Regions from separate parts of the Streptomyces sp. NPDC004542 genome, predicted to be linked through region 2. Evidence: riboswitches for the same ligand, from Rfam matches in the RefSeq annotation. Region 2 holds a riboswitch; each other region holds the start of a gene.
The links. A riboswitch is a leader RNA that binds a small molecule or an ion and turns the genes downstream of it on or off. The one in region 2 is predicted to bind cyclic di-AMP.
Positions count from the first base shown of each region.

Region 1 (5,983 bases), on a different contig from region 2:
CCAAGCTCATCCACCGCCACCCGCACGTCTTCGGTGACGCCACGGCCGAGACCCCCGAGGAGGTCAAGGAGCACTGGCTGCGGACCAAGGCGGCCGAGAAGCGGCGCACCTCCGTGACGGAGGGCGTCCCCCTCGGCCAGCCCGGCCTCGCCCTCGCCGCGAAGCTCTCCTCCCGGGTGCGCACCGCGGGCCTGGACGTGCCCCTGCCCCAGGGCGAGGGCATCGGCTACGACCTCCTGGCACTCGCGACGCGTGCCGAGGCGGACGGCGTCGACCCCGAGGCGGCACTGAGGGCGGCGGCACGGGCCTACCGGGACGCGATACGGGCCGCCGAGGGTGTGGCGGGCCGGCCCCGGCCCCCGAGGCACGCGCCGGAAGGCCCGGATACCGTCGGGGGGTGACCAACCAGCCCCACCCCCACGCGGCCCCCGGCACGCCCGGCGCGCCCGGCCCAGAACTCTTCACCTGGGAGTTCGCGAGCGACCCCTACCCGGCCTACGCCTGGCTCCGGGAGCACGCGCCCGTGCGGCGCACCAAGCTGCCCAGCGGGGTGGAGGCCTGGCTGGTCACCCGGTACGCCGACGCCAAGCAGGCGCTGGCCGACCCGCGGCTGTCGAAGAACCCCGCGCACCACGACGAGCCCGCGCACGCCAAGGGCAAGACGGGGATTCCGGGGGAGCGCAAGGCCGAGCTGATGACGCATCTGCTCAACATCGACCCGCCGGACCACACCCGGCTGCGCCGGCTGGTCAGCAAGGCGTTCACTCCGCGCCGCGTCGCCGAGTTCGCGCCGCGGGTACGGGAGCTGACGGACCGGCTCATCGACGGGTTCGCCGCGAAGGGCTCGGCCGATCTCATCCACGAGTTCGCCTTCCCGCTCCCCATCTACGCCATCTGCGACCTGCTCGGCGTCCCGCGCGAGGACCAGGACGACTTCCGGGACTGGGCGGGCATGATGATCCGGCACGGCGGAGGACCGCGCGGCGGGGTCGCGCGGTCGGTGAAGAAGATGCGCGGCTACCTCGCCGAGCTCATCCACCGGAAGCGCGAGGCGCTCCCGGCCGTACCGGCGCCCGGCGAGGACCTCATCTCCGGTCTCATCCGCGCCTCCGACCACGGGGAGCACCTCACCGAGAACGAGGCCGCCGCCATGGCGTTCATCCTCTTGTTCGCGGGGTTCGAGACGACCGTCAACCTCATCGGCAACGGCACCTACGCCCTGCTCACCCACCCGCGGCAGCGCCAGCTGCTGCAGGCCTCCCTGGCGCGCGGCGAACGGGACCTGCTGGAGACCGGTGTCGAGGAACTCCTGCGCTACGACGGCCCGGTGGAGCTCGCCACCTGGCGGTTCGCCACCCGGCCGGTCACCGTCGGCGGGCAGGACATCGCACCCGGCGACCCGGTCCTCGTCGTACTCGCCGCCGCGGACCGGGATCCCGAGCGGTTCGCTGACCCGGACGTCCTCGACCTCGGACGACGTGACAACCAGCACCTCGGTTACGGCCATGGAATCCACTACTGCCTCGGCGCCCCGCTCGCCCGGCTGGAGGGCCAGACCGCACTCGCCACCCTCCTCACCCGCCTTCCCGACCTCCGGCTCGCGGTGGAACCGGCCGATCTGCGGTGGCGTGGGGGACTCATCATGCGCGGACTGCGCACCCTGCCCGTGGAGTTCACGCCCGTGCGGTGACCGACGGGTGAGCGGGGAAGGGCCCGCGCGAAAGATGACACGCGCTCAACTTTGTGATCTTCACGTGATCTGCGCGGCATTAACTTGTGACAAGTGATCGTCTGCCGATACGTTCACTCGTCAGCGCGGCGTCTCTCCGCAGTCGCCGCGCTGGTCACTGCTGTCTTGCGAAAGGTCACCGCATGCTCTCCGGGAACGGTCGCCACCGTCGCCCCCGTCAGGCTCCGGCCCTCCTCGTCGCGGCCGGAGTGACCGGCTCCGCCATCGCCATCCCGCTGCTCGGCGCATCCGCGGCACACGCGGCCGACGGGACCACGTGGGACAAGGTGGCCGAGTGCGAGAGCGGCGGCTCGTGGAGTGCCAACACGGGTAACGGCTACTACGGCGGTCTGCAGATCTCCCAGGACGACTGGGACAAGTACGGCGGCCTCGCGTACGCCGCCGGCCCGGACGAGGCCAGCCGTTCGCAGCAGATCGCGGTCGCCGAGAAGATCCTCGCCGACCGGGGCACCGAACCCTGGACCACCTGCGCCCTGCTCTCCGGTCTCACGTCGAACTCCGGTTCGGTGAACGTGGACACGGGCGTCGGAGGGTCCGGATCATCCGGTTCCGGCGATTCCTCCTCTTCGTCCAAGTCGTCTGACGCGTCTGGCGTGAAGGGGTTCAAGAGCTCCAAGGGCTCCAAGGAGTCCGCGGATTCTTCGGACACTTCGTCTGGTTCATCGGGTTCGTCGGGATCGTCCGGTTCTGGTTCCAGCTCCTCGTCCTCGCGCGACTCGGGCGCCGGTGCCGCCGGCTCTCAGGATGCCGACGACTCCTCCGGCTCCACCGGTTCCGGCGCGTCGGACAAGTCGGCGTCCTCCGGTTCCGGGAAGCCCCAGGAGGGCGGCAGCTCGTCCTCGATGTCTCCCGAGATCGACAAGTCGGACGATTCATGGCAAACCGGCGGCTCTTGGAGTCTTGTGGACACCGGGGCGATCAGTGGCGGCCGTCATCGGGGCGACAGTGCGGACGAAAGCGTGACAAACGGTCAGGACGGCGCCACCTCCGGCCGTCACGCCGCACGCGACTACACCGTCCGCGCCGGTGACACCCTCGCCTCCATCGCCGACTCCCTTGACCTCGAGGGCGGATGGCGCGCGCTCTATGCCGCGAACAAGGACGCCATCGGGGCCGACCCGAACAACATCGCCGCCGGTCAGACCCTGGAACTGAGTGTCGAAACGGGTGCAAAGTAGCGGGAGTTGACACCCCATTTTGGGCTTGTTGTCCGGTTTGGTGAAAGTGTGGGATGAGTCTCAGAAGCCCTGATCGTCTTTGAAATTCGGCGGATCGCGTGTCTACGGTCGTGACCGCTCGCCAACGCGGGCCCCGGCCGCCGCAACGCCGAATCCTGCCAGCGGCTGCCCGGGAACAGTCGTCGCGTCAAGCGCCGTAGGCAGGAGCGGGGGACCCAAGGTAGGCGCCGGGCCCGGAGGTCGACAGACCACCGGGGACGGCTAGGGGTGGAGCCGTGCCTCGCACGAGAACCGTGCGAGTTACGGCCGGGCAACTCAACCGGCCCGAACCCGACAGCTCACCTCGCAGGCGTCGGTGAGGGGATCGATCCATGCTGTTTTCCGGCAAGGGCAAGCACCGCCGTCCGTCCAAGGCCGTCCGCGCCATCGCAGTCGCCGGTGTCACCGGCGCCGCCGTCGCCGCCCCGCTGATGGCGGCCGGCAACGCCTCCGCCGCCACCGCCTCCGAGTGGGACACGGTCGCCCAGTGCGAGTCCGGCGGCAACTGGTCCATCAACACCGGTAACGGCTACTACGGCGGTCTGCAGTTCTCCGCCTCCACCTGGGCCGCGTACGGCGGCACGCAGTACGCCCCCCAGGCCAACCAGGCCTCCAAGGCCCAGCAGATATCCGTCGCCGAGAAGGTCCTCGCCGCGCAGGGCAAGGGTGCCTGGCCGGTCTGCGGCAAGGGCCTGTCCGGCGCCGCCTACACCGGTTCGAGCAGCGGCTCCGCCGGCTCTTCGGGCTCCTCCGGCTCTTCGAGCTCCGCCGGTTCCTCGGGCTCCGCCGGCAGCACCAGCCGCTCGGCCGACCAGCAGGCCGCCTCCCGCTCCGCGGAGCGCCCGGCCGCCAAGAAGACCGTCACCACCCCGACCGGCAAGAAGGTCAAGAAGGGCGACGGCGAGTACAAGGTCGTCAAGGGTGACACCCTCAGCTCGATCGCCGCGAAGCACCACGTCGCCGGCGGCTGGCAGAAGCTGTTCCGGCTGAACAAGGACATCATCGCCGACGCCGACGTCATCTACCCCGGCCAGCAGCTGCACCTGAAGTGACACCCGGCTGGTAGCAGAGCCACAGCGCCCTCACATCCGTGGCCCCCATGATGGGACCCGTGAGGGTCCCGCCCCCGTCCCCCGTGGGGCTCCCCGCCCCGGTGCGTGTTCCCCCGCACGCACCGGGGCGGGGTTTTCTCTTCCCTCCTCCCCTCCCTCCTCCCCCTCCCCTCTTCTCCTCCCGCCCGTTCCCCTCCCTCCCGCTCCTTCTTGTCCTTCGACTTGTCCTTCGACTTGTCCTTCCGCACGAATTTGCCTCCCCGCCCTTTGTTCCGGGCAGGAACAATGTGTACCGTCGCCGTGTCCACGGGACGGTCGGTCGGCTGCTGACGCCCCGGGGACGGTTAGGCTCTAGTCGCAAGGCACACCAGCCCCGCACTTTCAGCGTCACATCCAAGAAGGAGATGCTCGTGCCGTCCATCGACGTCGTCGTAGCCCGGGAAATCCTGGACTCCCGAGGCAACCCCACGGTCGAGGTCGAGGTCGGCCTCGACGACGGCAGCACGGGTCGTGCCGCCGTCCCGTCCGGCGCCTCCACCGGCGCCTTCGAGGCCATCGAGCTCCGCGACGGTGACCCCAACCGCTACCTGGGCAAGGGCGTCGAGAAGGCCGTCCTCGCCGTCATCGAGCAGATCGGCCCGGAGCTGGTCGGCTACGACGCCACCGAGCAGCGTCTGATCGACCAGGCGATGTTCGACCTCGACGCCACCGACAACAAGGGCTCCCTGGGCGCCAACGCCATCCTCGGCGTCTCGCTCGCCGTGGCCCACGCCGCCTCCGAGGCCAGCGACCTCCCCCTCTTCCGCTACCTGGGCGGCCCGAACGCGCACCTGCTGCCGGTGCCGATGATGAACATCCTGAACGGCGGCTCGCACGCCGACTCCAACGTGGACATCCAGGAGTTCATGATCGCCCCGATCGGCGCGGAGTCCTTCTCCGAGGCGCTGCGCTGGGGCGCCGAGGTCTACCACACCCTGAAGAAGGTCCTGAAGTCCAAGGGCCTGGCCACCGGCCTCGGCGACGAGGGCGGCTTCGCCCCGAACCTCGAGTCCAACCGCGCCGCCCTCGACCTCATCATCGAGGCGATCAAGCAGGCCGGCTACATCCCGGGCGAGCAGATCGCGCTCGCGCTCGACGTCGCCGCGTCCGAGTTCTACAAGGACGGCAAGTACGAGTTCGAGGGCAAGTCCCGCTCGGCCGCCGAGATGACGGAGTACTACGAGGAGCTCGTCGCGGCCTACCCGCTGGTCTCCATCGAGGACCCGCTGTTCGAGGACGACTGGGCCGGCTGGAAGGTCCTCACCGACAAGCTCGGCGACAAGGTCCAGATCGTCGGCGACGACCTGTTCGTCACCAACCCGGAGCGCCTGGCCCGCGGCATCGAGGAGGGCACCGCCAACGCCCTGCTGGTCAAGGTCAACCAGATCGGCTCGCTGACCGAGACCCTGGACGCCGTCGAGCTGGCCCAGCGCAACGGCTTCAAGTGCATGATGTCCCACCGCTCCGGCGAGACCGAGGACGTCACCATCGCCGACCTGGCCGTCGCCACCAACTGCGGCCAGATCAAGACCGGTGCCCCGGCCCGCTCCGAGCGCGTCGCCAAGTACAACCAGCTGCTGCGCATCGAGGAGATCCTCGACGACGCGGCGGTCTACGCCGGCCGCAGCGCGTTCCCGCGGTTCCGCTCCGCGAACCAGTAGGCACGGCAAGGCGTCCGCCGAGGTCTTGGAGGGCTGACCCAACCGGTCAACCACGAGTGAGGCCTAGCCAGTCGTACGTACGTCCCCGTACCCGGTCCCGTACCGTGTCCGGGGACGTACGCACGTAGGAAACACCAGGGGAGGCGGAGAGCCAGATGGCCGCGAAGGAACGGGACCGTTTCTCCACCGCGACCAGGATCCGGCTGCTCGGCGAGCAGACGGCGGCCCGGGTCTACCGCTCCCAGACCAAACGGCAGGCCCACC
Region 1 is NZ_JBEXLP010000006.1:36,162-42,144, reverse strand. Features, by position in the region: gene ABZX30_RS05645 (nucleoside triphosphate pyrophosphohydrolase) at 1-401, shown strand, start outside; gene ABZX30_RS05640 (cytochrome P450) at 398-1,690, shown strand; gene ABZX30_RS05635 (transglycosylase family protein) at 1,873-2,928, shown strand; cyclic di-AMP (ydaO/yuaA leader) riboswitch at 3,111-3,295, shown strand; gene ABZX30_RS05630 (transglycosylase family protein) at 3,300-4,019, shown strand; gene eno (phosphopyruvate hydratase) at 4,424-5,719, shown strand; gene ABZX30_RS05620 (septum formation initiator family protein) at 5,875-5,983, shown strand, end outside.
Region 1: it holds a riboswitch for cyclic di-AMP, as region 2 does, so the genes downstream of both, ABZX30_RS05630 (transglycosylase family protein) here and ABZX30_RS24380 (M23 family metallopeptidase) in region 2, are expected to answer to the same signal.

Region 2 (5,983 bases):
GCCGTACACCGCCTACAACCCGTACCGGACGTGACGGGATGACGCGGGGGGTTACGCCGACGCCTCGGTGAGGCGCGTCAGCTCCTCCTCGGTGAGCTCCAGCTCGGCCACCCCGAGCAGTGCCGGCAGCTGGTCCACCGTGCGGGCCGAGGCGATGGGGGCCGCCACCGTGGGCTGGGCGGCGAGCCAGGCGAGGGCCACGGTGGCCACCGGGGCGTCGTGCGCGGCGGCGATCTCGTCCAGGGCGGTCAGGACCCGCTGTCCCCGCCCGGTCTCCAGGTGTTTGGCCGCACCGCCCGCCCGCGCGCTCTCCACGGTCGTGCCGGGACGGTACTTGCCCGTGAGGAAGCCGGAGGCGAGGGAGGCGTAGGGCACGACCGCGAGGCCGGCCCGGGTGGTGACGTCCCGCAGCGGACCCTCGTAGGTGTCGCGCGAGACGAGGTTGTAGTGCGGCTGCAGTGCCACGTACCGGGCGAGGCCCTGTCGCTCGGAGAAGTCGAGGGACTCCTGGAGGCGCTCGGGCGAGATGTTGGAGGCGGCGATGTAGCGCACCTTGCCCGCCCGGACCAGCTCGTCGAGCGCCCCGATGATCTCCTCGACCGGCACCTCGGTCTTGTCGAAGTGGGTGTAGTACAGGTCGATGTGATCGGTGCCGAGGCGGCGCAGGGAGGCGTCGGCCGCGGCCTTGATGGTGTCGGCGGTCAGGCCCTGGTACCGCGGGTGCTGGCTGACCTTGGTGGCGATGACGATGTCGGAGCGGTTGCCGCGGGACTTCACCCAGTCGCCGATGATGGTCTCCGACTCGCCGCCCTCGTTGCCGTCGGCCCACGCGGAGTAGGAGTCGGCGGTGTCGACGACATTGCCGCCGGCGGCCGCGTAGGCGTCGAGGACGGCGAAGGACTGCGCCTTGTCGGCGGTCCAGCCGAAGACGTTGCCGCCGAGGGCGAGCGGGAAGACCTGGAGGTCGGAGTGGCCGAGTTTGCGTAGAGAAGTCATGCCTTGATCCAACAACCGCGGCGGTGGCTCACATTCCGCTACGGACCGGCAGCCCCGACGTCGGGGGGTCGTCGTCAGGGCTGCCGGGGCACCGGGGGACGCGTCAGGGGGTGAGGCCCTTGCCACGCAGCCACGCCATCGGGTCGATGCCGGTGGCCTGGCCGCCGGGGTGGACCTCGAGGTGCAGGTGCGGGCCGGTGACGTTGCCGGTGGCGCCGACGCGGCCGATGACCTCGCCGGTGCCGACCTTCTGGCCGACCTTGACGTTGATCGAGGACTGGTGGCAGAACCACAACTCGGTGCCGTCGTCGAGGGTGAGGATCGTGCGGTAGCCGTAGGAGCCGGCCCAGCCCGCCTCGGTGATCGTGCCGCTGTGGATGGCCTTGATGAGCGTGCCGGTCGGCGCGGCGAAGTCCAGGCCGGTGTGGTAACCGGAGGACCACATGGAGCCGGCCTCGCCGAAGGTCGAGGTGAGCGTGTACGAGGAGGTCGGCAGCGTGTACTGCTCGGCCAGCCGGGCGAGGCGCTCGGCCTCGGCCTTCTTCTTGGCGGTGGCCTCCGCCTGCTCCTTGGCGGCGGCGGCCTTGGCGGCGGCCGCCTTCTCCGCCTTGGCGGCCGCGTCGGCGGACTGCTTCTCGGCGGCGGCCACGGCGGCCGCGGTGGCCCTGCCGTCGACCTGGCTCTGCTGCTGCTCGGCCTGGGCCATGATCCGGTTGCGCAGGGCCTCGCCGGCGTCGGTGCTGTCCTGGTCACTGGCCGCGGTGGCGACGCCGACGTGGGTCAGGGTGGCCGTGGCGGCCTTGGCGCCGTGGCCGTCGTCGCCGAGCAGGGAGCCGACGGAGGGCAGGTCGGGCAGGGAGATGGAGACCGGCGGCTTGCCGGTGTTGGCGCTGGCCATGCCGCCCGCGCCGACGGCGGCTATCACGCCGACGCCCAGGACGGTGGAGCTGCGGGCGAGCCCGCCGCCGCGCTGCTTGCTGACGCGGTGCCGGCCGCGTGCCGGGCGGAGGGAGTCCTCGGTGGGGTTCCACTCCTCCCAGGGGCCCTCGTCGCTGCGGTACTCGCCGTAGCCGAAGGTGTCGGTGCGCTGGCTCGGCACGAACGGGGCTGTGGGGGCAGGCGGGTTTGACGCCACGCGGGCGTGCTCCTTTCCTTCCGTGACGCCTACCGGGTTAGCTGACGGGTTCGGAGCGGGAAGGTCTCCTACGCGCGTATACCGGTCGTCGACTCAGCGAGTGGACGGCGGCGTTCGCGTGATTCACCCCAAGGTGGTGGTTCCCCGGTTCCCTTGCGGGATTCGGCATGCGCGCACGGAGCCGCCTCGGGTGACGGCTGGGACGACCGCGCTGCGTTATCGAACGTTAATAGACCTACCTGTCAGTTTCCAAGCCGTTCGGCTTGATCATTATGGTTTTCACAGAGGAACTTATGACCCATGACCGGTGAAATTCGGGCGAGTTGCATCCGGCGCGAGCGCCTCAGGAGTAACAGGGGTTTTGATGGTTACTCAGACGTGATGCGGAGGGCGCTCGGTGCGTGACCGTGCGTGATATCGGGGTCGGGGTGACGGCCGGTCCCGGGCAAATACTCCGGAGAAACACTCAGGGCCGGAATCCATGTACTGGAATTCCGGCCCTGAGTCTTCAGTAGCGGGGACAGGATTTGAACCTGCGACCTCTGGGTTATGAGCCCAGCGAGCTACCGAGCTGCTCCACCCCGCGTCGTTGTGTCACCAGTGTACGCCATGCGCGGGACCGCTCGCACACGCCTTTCCGACCAGGGCTTTCGGCTCAGTCCGTCAGGTGCCGGTTCGGCGTCTGCGCCGCCTCCTCGTACTCCGGCAGGACGACCACGTCCACGCCCCCGGCCGTCAGCAGCCCGCTGCCGTCGGCGCCGGTGACGAACGTGTCCGGCTCCCGCCAGGCCGTGACCACCCGCCGTATCCCCGCGTCGAGGATCAGCCGGGCGCACGGCGCCGGCCGGGAGGCCCGCCGGGCGCACGGTTCGAGGCTGCTGTACACCGTGGCGCCGGCCAGCCGGGGGTCGTCGGGCCGGATCCTGGCCAGCGCCGCCTCCTCCGCGTGCACCACGGGATCGTCCCCCTCGCGGGAGTGGCCGCGGGCCAGTTCCGTACCGTCGGCGGCCACCACGACCGCCCCGACGCTGAACGCCGTCCGCGAGGGTGGGCACAGCGCGGCCAGCTCGCAGGCGATCCGCAGCCAGTGACGGTCGGCCGCGACGGCGACCGGGCCGGTGCCGGGCGCGGTCGGCTCGTAGCGCATCAGGACGACGTCCTCGATGCGGCGCGTCTCCAGCAGCCTCAGCCGCCCGCCCTGGTAGCCGCCGGGCCCGAAGAGCCGGGGGGCGTCCGGGTCGCCGACGAGGAGGGGGGCCAGGACGAGCTGGAGCTCGTCGGCCAGGCCCCGCAGCAGCAGCTGGGTGTGGACGGTGCCGCCGCCCTCGACCATCAGGCGGCGCACTCCGCGCACCTCGTGGAGGTGCGCGAGCAGCGCGGGCCAGTCGAGGTCCGCGCCCAGCGGGACGACGTCCGCCGCGAGGCCGAGGGCGCGGGCCCGCTCGGCGCCCTCGTCGGTGGTGTAGACGATCTTCTCGCCCCCGGTGTGCCAGAAGTTCGCGCCGGGGTCCAGGTCGCCGGAGCCGCTGACGGTGATCTTCAGGGGGTACTCCGGCCGTCCGGCGGCGAGCCGGGCCGCCCGCCGCTCGGGCGAGTTGACCAGCAGCCGCGGGTTGTCGGCGCGGATGGTGCCGGCGCCGACCAGGATCGCGTCGACGGACGCCCGTACCTCGTCGACCCGGTCGAAGTCGGCCGGGCCGGACAGCAGCAGCCGGTCGGGGCCGGTGTCGTCGAGGTACCCGTCGAGGGAGACGGCGGCGGACAGCAGGACGTACGGACGGGGCATCGACGCGCTCTCTTCGGGAGGCGGGCGGGGACGGATCCGACGGACCCGGATCTTGGTTCAAGTTTGAAACAAACTTACACTGGTGGCATGACGACCCGCTGGCTCACCCCCGAGGAGCAGCGCGCCTGGCGCGCGTACGTGGCCGCGACCCACCTCCTGGAGGACGCGCTGGACCGACAGCTCCAGCAGGACGCGGGCATGCCCCACCTTTACTACTCCATCCTGGCCACGCTGTCCGAGGCACCGGAGCACCGGCTGCGCATGACCGGCCTCGCCGAGGCGCTGAAGATCACCCGCAGCAGGCTGACGTACGCGGTGGCGCGGCTGGAGAAGGACGGGCTGGTGCGGCGCGAGAGCTGCCGGTGGGACAAGCGGGGCAGCGTCGCCGCCCTGACCGACGAGGGGACGGCCGTACTGGAGCGCACGGCGCCGGGCCATGTGGAGACCGTGCGGGCGTCGCTGTTCGACCACCTCGCCCCCGAGCAGGTAGGGCAGCTCGAGGAGATCTGCGGCGGGATCGTGCGCGCCCTCCAGGGGGACGGGACGGACCGGACGGCGCCGGACGAGGTGCCCTGGCGGCGCCGGTCGTCCCCGCCCTGCTCCTGAACGGGCCGGCGCCCAGGGCCACGAAAAAGGTTGCTTTAAATTTAAAACATGACGTAGGGTTCCGGACCATGGGACTGCTTCAAATCTGAAGCAGAAAGCCGAGGCAGCCCCCGTCATGACCACCGGACCCGGGAGAACCCGCATGCCCGACACCCCCGCCGCCACCCCGCGCGCCCGCGTCCGGGTACCGCTGCGCTTCCACGACGGCTACAGCGTCGACGCCGAACTGGTCACCTTCCACGGCCTGACCGACGGCCAGGAACACGTGGCCGTCGTCCTCGGCCGCCCCGCCCCCGGCACCGTCCCGCTGGTCCGCCTGCACTCCGAGTGCCTGACCGGGGACGTCTTCGGCTCGGCCCGCTGCGACTGCGGCCCCCAGCTGCGCGAGGCGGTCGAGCGCATCGCCGACCGCGGCGGTGTCCTGCTCTACCTCCGCCAGGAGGGCCGCGGCATCGGCCTCTACAACAAGCTCGACGCGTACGCCCTCCAGGACCAGGGCCTGGACACCTACGAGGCCAACGCCGCCCTCGGCCTGCCGGAGGACGCCCGCGACTACACGTCGGCCGGCCAGATGCTCCGCGCCCTCGGCATCGAGGAACTGGACCTGCTCTCCAACAACCCCGACAAGGCGGACCAGCTGCGCGGCCTGGGCCTCGCCGTCCGCGACCGGGTGCCCACCGGGGTCTTCACCACCGCGCACAACGTGCGTTACCTGCGCGCGAAGGTGCTCCAGACCCAGCACACCCTGCCGCTCGCGGAGCTGACGGAGCTCGGCGTGGGCTGAGCCGGGGGGCCGCCGGGACGCGTCGGGTCCCGCCCGCGGGCCGCCGGGCCGGTGCCCGCGGCGCCCGGCACCACCGAGAGGCGCGTCACGATCCCGGTGAACGACTGCGCCCTGACCCCCCGGGCACACCGCGAAGCCCCGGCAGGCCCCCCGGCCGGGACTTCGCCGTTCCTCCACCGCTTCGGGTCACAGGACGGCCACACCGCCCCCGCACGCACCGCACGGCGCGCATGATGCCCCCTCACCATCATTCAGCCACAGAGGGACCATGAACGCCCGTACAGCCGCCTGCGCAGCCCTGCTCGTCGCCGCCACCGCCTGCAGCAGCGGTGGCGAACCCCAGACCATCCGCGTCACCGTCACCCAGACCGTCACCGCGTCACCCGGCGCCAAGGCCGGCACCCGTGCCGGCATCCTCGAGATGGGCGCCAAGCAGGCCATCGACGACTACGCCCAGGACGTCCACGGCACCGTCCAAGCCCTGGACTACCAGCAGCCCTACAAGGGGCCACAGCCCCATGAGCCGGAAGACTTCCAGGGCGGCGACACCTGGGCCGTCGCCAAGGTCAAGTACTGCAACACCAGCGGCGACGACGTCAGCGTCAGCCAGTTCCCGTGGTCCCTGGCCTACGCCGACGGCACCAGCATCCAAGTCACCGGCGACAGCGGCGGCGAC
Region 2 is NZ_JBEXLP010000048.1:36,389-42,371, reverse strand. Features, by position in the region: gene ABZX30_RS24390 (PrsW family intramembrane metalloprotease) at 1-34, shown strand, start outside; gene ABZX30_RS24385 (aldo/keto reductase) at 52-996, opposite strand; gene ABZX30_RS24380 (M23 family metallopeptidase) at 1,100-2,131, opposite strand; cyclic di-AMP (ydaO/yuaA leader) riboswitch at 2,143-2,309, opposite strand; tRNA gene ABZX30_RS24375 (tRNA-Met) at 2,644-2,717, opposite strand; gene ABZX30_RS24370 (dihydrofolate reductase family protein) at 2,787-3,917, opposite strand; gene ABZX30_RS24365 (MarR family transcriptional regulator) at 4,005-4,523, shown strand; gene ribA (GTP cyclohydrolase II) at 4,666-5,307, shown strand; gene ABZX30_RS24355 (DUF4352 domain-containing protein) at 5,576-5,983, shown strand, end outside.

Region 3 (5,983 bases), on a different contig from region 2:
AGGGGTAGAACAGTCGTTCGATCGTCTCCCGGTGCGCGGGCACCGTCACCCAGGCCGTCAGGGCCCGCCGCACGTCCGACCAGGCCGTGCGGCCGGCGGCGAGCAGCGGGTTGAGGGTCGGGTGCGCGAGCAGGGAGGTGTAGGGCGAACCGATCGCCCGCGCCGCCGCGCCCGCGTCGAGCACGTGGTCGCCGAGCCGCACGCCGACGCGCCGCTCGGTCGAGCCGGCGGGGGAGAAGACGCCGTAGGGGAGGTTGTGAGGGCCGAAGGGGTCGCCCTCGGGGACGTCGAAGGGGGGCATGGGGTGCTGCCTCGCTCTCATCCGGTGCCGTCACTGCAGGCCGTTGCCTGTGGTCGCGCCACACGTTACGGGTGAGTTGCATGTCCTGGGCAGCGTGCCGGGCAGTGTCTGAAGGGTTCGCAATGCCTGGATGGGCCTTGTGGGGGTGGCGTCGCGGGCACCGTTCGGGGCCGGGAACAGCGGTGAGTCAGGGGGCGGGGGGTCCGTATTCTCTGATCATGGCCGCACCCCCCGCATATTCCGCCCCCCGCTCCTCTCCGGTCTCCCCGGCTCGTTCACTCGTCGCGACCGATCTCGACGGAACGCTCCTGCGTGGCGACGACACCCTGTCCGACCGCTCGCTCGCCGCCCTCGCCCGGGCCGAGAGGGCGGGGGCCCGGCACCTCGTGGTGACCGGTCGCCCGGCGCCGCGGGTGCGGCCGCTGCTCGACGACCTCGGCTGCACGGGGCTCGCGGTGTGCGGACAGGGTGCGCAGGTGTACGACGCCGGCGCCCACCGCCTGCTGTGGTCGGTCACCCTGGACCGGGAACTCGCGGAGACCGCGCTCGGCAAGATCGAGGCAGAGGTGGGGGAGGTGTACGCGGCCGTCGACCAGGACGGGGTGGACGGGCTCACGCTCATCGAACCCGGCTATCGGATGCCGCACCCGACCCTGCCCGCCGTACGGGTCCGGCGGCGCGACGACCTGTGGCGCGAGCCGATCAGCAAGGTCCTGGTGCGCCATCACGCCCTGTCGGACGACGAGTTGGCCGCCACGGCCCGCGCGGCCGTGGGGTCGCTGGCGACGGTCACCATGTCGGGGCCGGGAACCGTCGAGCTCCAGCCGTGCGGTGTCACCAAGGCGACCGGGCTGGCGCTGGCCGCCGACCACCTCGGGCTGGGCGCCGAACGGGCCATCGCCTTCGGGGACATGCCCAACGACATCCCGATGTTCGACTGGGCCGCCCACGGTGTGGCGATGGCCAACGCCCATCCCGAACTGAAGGCGGTGGCCGACGAGATCACCCTGTCGAACGAGGACGACGGCATCGCCGTCGTCCTCGAAAGACTTTTCCCCTGAGCGGGTGAGCGGGTGAGCGGGTAAGCGGGTGAGCGGGTGCGCGGGTGCGCGGGTGCTCGGGTGAGCGGATCGGTCAGTACGCGCCGAACACGTTGTCGATCGAGCCGTACCGGTGGGCGGCGTAGTTGCAGGCGGCCGTGATGTTCGCGACCGGGTCGTAGATGTTCCACGAGGTGCCGGCCACGTGGTAGGCGTTGAACGTGGGGTCGATGACCTGCAGCAGGCCCTTGGACGGGATACCGGCGGCCGCGTTGGAGTCCCAGAGGTTGATGGCCATCGGGTTGCCCGACGACTCGCGCATCACGTTGCGGTAGATGCCGTTGTAGGAGCCCGGGATGCCCTTCTGCGCCATGATCGCGAGCGACTCGCGGATCCAGCCGTCGAGGTTGTTCGAGTACGCGACCGTGCTGGTGGCGGCGGTGGCGGCCGTGGGGGCGCTCGTGGTGGTGGCCGCGGAGGCGCTGGTCGCACCCATCAGCGGGAGGGCGAGCACGGCGGCGCCGGTGCCGGCGACGGCGATCCTGCGGGCGATGCGGGTGAAGGGGGTACGGCGGAGCCGAGCGGCAGCAGACATGGGGAAGTTCCTCTCCGTCGCCTGCGAGGTGAGCTGTCGGGTTCGGGCTGGGAGGTGCCCGGCCGCGCCGCCCGAAGGCGGTGCGGCTTCACCCCGAGCCGGTCCGGGACGACGGGTGTCGTCCGGGCCGGCGGCAAACCTGGGTCCCCCGCTCCTGCCGTCGCGAATGAGTTCGTCGATGGGGTGTGACGGGCGGCGGCAGGATGAGGCGTTCCGCCCGACGGCCGGGAACGTATGCGAGAGCACATGTCCGGAACAAGCGCCGGATTCACACAAAGTCCTAGTTGACCTTGTTCTATGGCGTATGAGGTGCTTGATCCTTTGCAGCTGCCAAGCCTCAACTGGCCAATGGCGGCAGGTGGGATACGGGTGCCGGGCGGCGGGGTGCCCCGATCGGTCGACGTGACCCAATTCACGGAATAGCAATAACGGCAAATGGGACATGAGGGGCGCCGCTAGGGAGAGCGCGTCCGGCGCGGGAGTGGAAGGTGAGCTGCTCCAAGCGGCGCAATCACTTCGTACTTCCGGGTAAGTCGATAAATATCTGTTCTTATCGCCTGATCGGAAACATAACGGGCGTGATCCGATAGCGCCCGGCCTGTAACAGTGGGCGCCCTCGGTGATCGAAAGCTGACCGGATACGCTGACTTGAGTGAGGGCGGCGACCTATCGACAAACCGTGTAATCGCCAGCAGGCACCAGCAGACAGGAGACCCCTCGTGACCGTCGTCGGGCCGTTCGGGCTTAGCGTGCGGGACCAGGCTCTGGAAGCCGATGTCCAGGCCGGATTGGCGGCTGTCGAGGAGGGACTGCTCGAAGCCACCAAGAGTGAGGTCCCCTTCATCACCGAAGCCGCCCAGCACCTCGTGCGCGCGGGCGGCAAGCGGTTCAGGCCGCTGCTCGTGATGCTCGCGGCGCAGTTCGGGGACCCGTACGCGCCGGGAATCGTGCCCTCGGCCGTCGTCGTCGAACTCACCCACCTCGCGACCCTGTACCACGACGACGTCATGGACGAGGCCGCGGTGCGCCGCGGCGTGGACAGTGCGAACACCCGCTGGGGCAACTCTGTCGCCGTCCTCACCGGCGACTTCCTCTTCGCCCGCGCCTCCCAGATCCTCGCCGACCTCGGCCCCGAGGCGGTACGGGTCCAGGCGGTGGCGTTCGAGCGGCTGGTCACCGGGCAGATCCTGGAGACGGCGGGGCCGCAGGACGGCCGCGACCCGGTCGATCACTACCTGGACGTCCTCGGCGGCAAGACCGGGTCGCTGGTGGCGGTCTCCTGCCGCTTCGGCGCCATGATGTCCGGGGCCGACGAGACGGTCGTGGACGTCCTGACCCAGTACGGCGAGCGGCTCGGCGTCGCCTTCCAGCTCGCCGACGACGTGCTGGACATCGCCTCCGACTCCCACGAGTCCGGCAAGACCCCGGGCACCGACCTGCGCGAGGGCATCCCCACCCTGCCCGTGCTGCGCCTCAGGGAGCGGGCGGCCCGGCTCGGGCTGGCCGAGGACGTCGCCCTGTGCGACCTGCTCGACTCCGACCTGACCGACGACGCCCGGCACGCCGAGGCGCTGGCCGCGCTGCGCGCCCACCCGGCACTGGAGCAGGCCCGCCGGGACACCGTGCGCTACGCGGAGGAGGCGCGGGCCGCGCTGGCCCCGCTGCGGGAGTGCGACGCCAAGGCGGCACTCGTGCAGCTGTGCGATGCGGTGGTGCACCGGGCCGGGTAGGCGCGGCGTGCTGGTGCAGCCGTCCGCCGGGGTCTGCCGCCTCCGGGTCCGACCCCTACGGGTCGAGGGGGCATCCGGCTTCCCCGTGTCATACCGCAGTCGTACATCGAGGTGCCTCCCGGGTCTGACGCTTCCTCACGGCCGATTTGGTGAGATGGAAACCACGGAAATCACCACTCCTCACCGATTCGGGTGAGAATGGCGGCTCAGGGTTGACGAGGGTGAGGACAGCCGCCGCCGACGACGGAGGTAAGGCACACATGGCACCGTACGGATCCGACGACACCACGTCCGACGACAGGGCCGGCAACGACACGTCGACCGGGCGCCGCAAGGCGGCCCGGTACGTCGTCCCGGTCGCGGTGGTGGGGGTGGCGGCGGCGACCATCGGGCTGGTCCCGGCGCTCGCCGACTCCGGTGACCCCGACCTGCCCAAGATCAGCGCACAGCAGCTCATAGACAAGATCGCCGCTTCGGACGTGCAGCAGCTGTCCGGCACGGTGCGGTTCAGCACCGACCTCGGCCTGCCGGACCTCGGGGGTCTGGAGGGCAGCCTGCTGTCGGGGGCGAACCGGGGCGGCGACGGCTCGTCGGCGGACCCGGCGTCCAAGTTCACCGAACTGCTCTCGGGCAGTCACACGCTGCGCGTGGCGGCCGACGGGCCGGAGCGCCAGAAGGTCTCGCTGATCGAGAGCGCGGCTGAGTACAGCCTCATCCACGACGGCAAGGACGTCTGGGGCTACGACAGCAGGTCCAACGAGGTGTACCACGGCACCGCGGACCAGCACGGCAAGCAGCAGCGGGAGAAGACCCCCGCCACGAAGACCCCCGCCACCCCGAAGGACCTCGCCGACGAGGCACTGAAGTCCGTCGACGACACCACGTCCGTGACCGTCGACGGGACCGTCCAGGTCGCGGGCCGGGACGCCTACAAACTGCTCATCAAACCGAAGCAGTCCGGCACCACGGTGGGCGCCGTCAGCATCGCCGTGGACGCGAAGACGGGCATGCCGCTGAAGTTCACCCTGACCCCGGCGAGCGGCGGCGCCGCCGTCGTGGACGCGGGCTTCACCCAGGTCAGCTTCGCCAGGCCGGCCGCCTCGACCTTCCGCTTCACCCCGCCGAAGGGCGCGAAGGTCACCGAGGGGAACGACGCGGCCGAGGCACCCGGCGAGCGCGCCCCGAAGCCCGAGGGGGACCTCGCCGAGGGCCGCGGCGGCTTCGACGTCCTCGGCCAGGGCTGGAACTCGATCGCCACCTTCGACTCCGGCGCCGCGGGCGGCCTGCCGTCCGGCAAGGGCGGCGGTGACCTGGGCGGCTTCCTCGGCTCACTCGGCGACAAGGTGACCGGCGGGTTCGGCAAGGGCACGGTGTTCTCCACCCGCCTGGTCAACGCCCTGATCACGGACGACGGCAAGGTCTACGTCGGCACCGTGACCAAGAACGCGCTGGTGAAGGCGGCCGACGCGGCACGGTAGACCGACGCGCCACGGCCACGGTACGACGTGTACCCGCGTACGCACGTACACACCACGAAGCAGGGGAGCCGATGGACGAACCGTCCGCCACGAAGCCGGCCGCGCGGGACGCGGGTGACAGCGTCATCCACACCCGCGCGCTCACCAAGCGCTACCGCGGCGGACAGCTCGCCGTCGACGGTCTGGACCTGACCGTCCCGCGGGGCAGCGTCTTCGGCTTCCTCGGTCCGAACGGCTCCGGGAAGACCACCACCATCCGCATGCTGATGGGCCTGATCGAGCCGACCTCCGGCGCGGCGCGCGTCCTGGGGCAGCCCATGCCCCGGGCCGCGCGCACCGTACTCCCGCAGGTCGGCGCCCTCATCGAAGGGCCCGCCCTGTACGGCTTCCTCTCCGGCCGCGACAACCTGCTCCGGTACGACGCCGCCGACCCGACCGCCGACCCGCGCACCCGGACCGCACGCGTCGCGGCGGCACTGGACCGGGTGGGCCTGACGGCCGCCGGGGGCAAGAAGGCGAAGGCGTACTCCCTGGGCATGAAACAGCGCCTCGGCCTGGCCGCCGCGCTGCTCCAGCCGCGCAGGCTGCTCGTCCTGGACGAGCCGACCAACGGGCTCGACCCGCAGGGCATGCGGGAGATCCGCGCCCTGGTGCGGGAGCTGGCCTCGGACGGCACGACCGTGTTCCTCTCCTCCCACCTCCTCGACGAGATCGAGCAGGTGTGCACCCACGCGGCGGTGATGGCCCAGGGCCGTCTGATCACCCAGGGCCCGGTGGCCGACCTGGCGGCCGGGGCGCGCGGGCGGCTCGTCGTCAGCACGCCGGATCCGGGTGACGCG
Region 3 is NZ_JBEXLP010000019.1:97,068-103,050, forward strand. Features, by position in the region: gene fahA (fumarylacetoacetase) at 1-301, opposite strand, end outside; gene ABZX30_RS14120 (HAD family hydrolase) at 520-1,362, shown strand; gene ABZX30_RS14125 (transglycosylase SLT domain-containing protein) at 1,436-1,936, opposite strand; cyclic di-AMP (ydaO/yuaA leader) riboswitch at 1,940-2,124, opposite strand; gene ABZX30_RS14130 (polyprenyl synthetase family protein) at 2,656-3,666, shown strand; gene ABZX30_RS14135 (DUF2092 domain-containing protein) at 3,927-5,144, shown strand; gene ABZX30_RS14140 (ABC transporter ATP-binding protein) at 5,216-5,983, shown strand, end outside.
Region 3: it holds a riboswitch for cyclic di-AMP, as region 2 does, so the genes downstream of both, ABZX30_RS14125 (transglycosylase SLT domain-containing protein) here and ABZX30_RS24380 (M23 family metallopeptidase) in region 2, are expected to answer to the same signal.